DNA from 2 places in the Nocardiopsis sp. iso_25 genome. Region 2 is predicted to be linked to the other one. Evidence: predicted binding sites of a transcription regulator. Region 2 holds the regulator's gene; the other holds the start of a gene.

Region 1 (2,399 bases), 360 kb from region 2:
CCGCCTGGTGGGCGGCCTTCTACATCGGCATCGCCATCATCTTCGGCTTCGGTGTCTGGTACTTCGGCGGAGGCGCCGCGGGCGCCGAGTACTTCGCCGGGTTCGTCACCGAGAAGAGCCTGAGCATCGACAACCTCTTCGTGTTCTACCTTCTGATGGGCTCCTTCGCGGTGCCCAAGAAGTACCAGCACGAGGTCCTGCTCGTCGGCATCGTCATCGCGCTGGTCATGCGCGGTATCTTCATCGTCCTGGGCGCCCAGGTCATCAACGCCTGGAGTGAGGTCTTCTACCTCTTCGGCGCCTTCCTGATCTACACCGGTTACAAGATCGTCCGCGACCACATGAAGGGCGACGAGGAGGAGAAGGACTTCACCCAGACCCCGGTGGTCCGCCTCCTCAAGCGCTTCTGGCCGGTGACCGACGACTACCACGGCGCCAAGCTCACCGTGAAGCTCGACGGCCGCCGCCACATCACGCCGATGCTGATGGTCATCGTCGCGATCGGCATGATCGACCTGGTCTTCGCCGTCGACTCCATCCCGGCGATCTTCGGTCTGACCCAGGACGCCTACATCGTCTTCACCGCCAACGCCTTCGCCCTGCTGGGCCTGCGCCAGCTGTACTTCCTGCTGGCCGGTCTGATGGACCGCCTGGCCTACATCAGCTGGGGCCTGTCGGCGATCATGGTCTTCATCGGCGTCAAGATGATCCTGCACGCCCTGCACGAGAACGGCGTGCACGTGCCCGAGGTCGGCATCGGCCTGTCCCTGACCGTCATCCTGGGCATCATGACCATCACCATCGTCGGCAGCCTGGTCAAGTCCCGCGCCGACGAGCGCAAGAACCCCGAGCTCAAGACCGAGCGCGACCCCTCGGTCGACTCCCCGGCGGACCGCTCCTGAGCGGACGGCGGGCCCGCGGGCGCGCCGAGGACATTCCGGGAAACGGCCGGATTCGAACAGCCGTTCGTCTATAGTGGTGGCACCCTGAGCGCTCCGGCGCCGGGGTGCCGCCTTGTTTTGCGAGGTGGAAGAAACCGTCGTCGGCGGTCGTTAGGCTGGACGGGCGGGAGAGGCGAGCGTCCTCCCCCCTCTCCTCAGCGGCCCGTCTCCGGGGCCCGGGCGGTCTCCGGGAGATCCCGACCGCCGCACGCGAAGTTCCACACGGGTCAGCCGACGTCACGCGACGGGGTCCGCGTCCTGTGCGCCAGAGCCGAAGGATGTCTCACTCGATGGTCGAACAACTGGTAGTCCGGGGAGCCCGGGAGCACAACCTCAAGGACGTCTCGCTGGACCTGCCGCGCGACTCCATGATCGTGTTCACCGGCCTGTCCGGTTCGGGCAAGTCGTCGCTGGCCTTCGACACGATCTTCGCCGAGGGCCAGCGGCGCTACGTGGAGTCGCTGTCGGCCTACGCCCGCCAGTTCCTGGGGCAGATGGACAAGCCGGACGTGGACTTCATCGAGGGCCTGTCCCCGGCGGTGTCCATCGACCAGAAGTCCACCAGCCGCAACCCCCGCTCCACCGTCGGCACCATCACCGAGGTCTACGACTACCTGCGGCTGCTGTGGGCGCGCATCGGCGTCCCGCACTGCCCCGAGTGCCACCGCGAGATCGCCCGCCAGACCCCGCAGCAGATCGTGGACCGCGTCCTGGAGATGGAGGAGGGCACCCGCTTCCAGGTGCTCGCCCCCGTCGTGCGCGGACGCAAGGGCGAGTACGTCGAGCTGTTCAAGGACCTGCAGTCCAAGGGCTACACCCGCGCGGTGGTGGACGGGCAGGCCGTGCGCCTGGACGAGGCGCCCAAGCTGGGCCGCTACGACAAGCACGACATCGCCGTGGTCGTGGACCGCCTCAGCGTCAAGCCCTCCTCCCGCGGGCGGCTGACCGACTCGGTGGAGACGGCGCTCAAGCTGGCCGGGGGCACCATCGTCCTGGACTTCGTGGACGTGGAGGCCGGGGACCCCGACCGCGAGAAGGTCTTCTCCGAGCACCTGTACTGCCCCTACGACGACCTGTCCTTCGAACAGCTCGAACCGCGCTCCTTCTCCTTCAACGCCCCCTACGGCGCCTGCGCCGAGTGCTCGGGCCTGGGCACCCGCATGGAGGTCGACCCCGAACTCCTGGTCCCCGACCCCGAGAAGACGCTGGCCGAGGGCGCCATCGGCCCCTGGTCGGGCGGGCCCAACAGCGGTTACTGGGAGCGCATCCTCAAGGCGGTGGGCGAGGCGATCGGCTTCGACCTGGACACCCCCTGGGAGCGGCTGCCGCGCCGCGCGCGCAAGGCCCTGCTGGAGGGGCACGACACCCAGGTCCACGTCAGCTACCGCAACAGGTACGGGCGCAACCGCTCCTACTACACCGAGTTCGAGGGCGTCATCCCCTGGGTCAAGCGCCGCC
Region 2 (2,399 bases):
CTCGCAGACGGGGCAGGACCGGCGGCGCCGGATGGCCGCGCCGTCGTCGGTGGACCTGCTGTCGATCACCCGGGTGTCCGGATGGCGGCAGAACGGACAGTGCACCCTGGTTCACCTGCTTCTCTCACCGAATGACAACGCCTAGGTACCACTAAACCACAACTTCTGGGCAACCACTCCTGTCGCAACACCAGATGTTGTGGTCGAACCTAGACTTCTTCCTGACCCCGCCGCAACCCCGGCACGGGCGTGTCACGAACACGGCCGAGGGACCGCGCGGCATCGCGGCCCGCGGCGGCGGGGTGGGGCGGGGAAGTCGGCGCGGGCGGACTGCTGCGGGGGCGGCCCGGCACCGCGCTCAAGGATAGCGCCGCCCACCGGAGCCGCCGCTCCCGGCGGCGGGCACCGGAATCCCGACGTCACGGGGATTTCGGTCGAGCCGACGCTCCGGGATAAGACCCCCGCGCCCGGCCGGAACCGCTGCCACGGACACGCGTTCGCGCATTCCGGGGACAACAGCGCGTGAACGCGTGTACACACGTAAGTGCAGGCCGGAAATTGACCGCGAATACGCGCGACGGCAATTGCCACCGGCCTCGAACGCTTGTTTGATATCACCGTGTGCAACGACTAAAGTTGACCTTGATTTCACACCGGTTTCGCCATCACGTGGACCCCCAGGTCGGCACGGTCGCGGACCGGGGGTGGCCAGTCACACAAGCAGGCCCTGACCGAACCGAATGCCGAGGAGGCCCGGCCGTGCCGGAGGAGAATCCCGGAACCGCAGATACCGCCACCGTTCTCGCACCAGCGGAGAACGCGGGCGGGTCCACGCCCGAAGCCCCCAAACTCACCGCGCGCCAGCAGAGCGTGCTGAACTGCATCCAGCGCTATGTCCGGGAGCGGGGTTTCCCCCCGTCGATAAGGGAAATCGGGGAAGCGGTCGGCCTGTCCAGCCCGTCCAGTGTGGCGCACCAGCTCAAGGTCCTCCAGCGCAAGGGTTACCTGCACCGAGACCAGAACCGGCCGCGCGCGGTGGAGCTGCGCACGCCCGGGCGCGCCTCGGGGCAGACCCTGGTGCCCGAGGACATCGACCTCTCGCGCGCCGCGGCCGTGCCGCTGGTCGGCCGGATCGCCGCCGGCGGTCCGATCCTGGCGGAGGAGTCGGTGGAGGACGTGCTCGCCCTGCCGCGCCAGCTGGTGGGTGAGGGACGCCTGTTCATGCTCACCGTGGTCGGCGACTCGATGACCGACGCCGCCATCACCGACGGCGACATGGTGGTGGTGCGCCAGCAGCAGGACGCCAACAACGGCGACATCGTGGCGGCGCTGCTCGACGAGGAGGCGACCGTCAAGGTGCTGCGCCGCGAGGAGGGCGGCCACGTGTGGCTGATGCCGCGCAACGAGGCCTACGAGCCGATCAACGGCGACGACGCCACCATCCTCGGCAAGGTGGTCGCGGTCATGCGCCGCGTCTGAGGTACCCGCGTACCCGCGTCTCCGGTCCCCCTCCCCTCGGAGGGACCGGGGACGCTTCCCCCTGTGGACGGCGCGGGGCCGACGGGCGCGGGCCGCTAGGCTGAGAGGGTGTTCACACGTGCCTCCTCCCCCGCCGTCCGCTGGCGCACCGCACTGGCCGGTGCGGCGAGCGCCGTCCTGTTGACCGCCGCCTGCGCCCCCGCCGACGACGGGGCCGCCGAGGCGCCGGGGGTCGGCGGCGTCGAGCGCGAGGTGGCCTTCGAGGGCGGCGGGTACGAGGTGTCCGGCGCGTTCCGGATGCCCCAGGACGTCTCCGGCACCGTTCCGGGCGCGCTCATCATCTCCGGCAGCGGTCCCACCGACCGCGACGGCAACAGCTCCGTGCGCCCCGACGCCGGCACCAACCAGAACCTGTCCCGGGTGCTCGCCGACGTCGGGGTGGCCTCGCTGCGCTACGACAAGTACGGCAGCGGTCCGGACTTCGAGACGCCGGGCCCCGGCGACGAGGTCGCGCCGGTGGACCCGGTGATCTTCGACGAGCAGGTCGCGGCGGCCTACGAGGAACTCGTCTCCCAGCCGGAGGTGGACCCCGAACGGGTGGTCGTCGTCGGGCACAGCGAGGGCGCCCTGTACGCGCTGCGCGCCCACGAGCTCATCGGGGCCGAGCACCCCTCCCCCGCGCTCGTGCTGGCCGCGCCTCCCGGTACGCGCTACCTCGACCTGATCGACCGCCAGCTCACCGAGCAGGCGCGCGCGGTCGAGGCCTCGGGCCAGGTGGATGAGGGGCAGGTGGTCCAGCTGCTCTCGGACTCCCGTGCCGGACGGGCCGCGATCAGGTCCGGGCGTGCACTCAGCGAGGTGGAGATGCCCAGCGGGGGCGTCATGGGCGTCTACACCCCAGTCAACGAGGACTTCCTGGC

What was found. Region 2 encodes LexA, which represses DNA repair genes until DNA is damaged. Its sites were predicted from a motif close to TCGAACANNTGTTCGA; they were not measured.
Region 1: uvrA (excinuclease ABC subunit UvrA) is a predicted target of LexA. The motif match lies at 955-970, and genes of this name have one in related genera.

Annotation. Positions count from the first base shown of each region.
Region 1 is NZ_CM149667.1:4,451,992-4,454,390, reverse strand. Features, by position in the region: gene AC0VX6_RS19135 (TerC family protein) at 1-902, shown strand, start outside; gene uvrA (excinuclease ABC subunit UvrA) at 1,232-2,399, shown strand, end outside.
Region 2 is NZ_CM149667.1:4,810,727-4,813,125, forward strand. Features, by position in the region: gene nrdR (transcriptional regulator NrdR) at 1-105, opposite strand, end outside; gene lexA (transcriptional repressor LexA) at 760-1,479, shown strand; gene AC0VX6_RS20710 (alpha/beta hydrolase family protein) at 1,588-2,399, shown strand, end outside.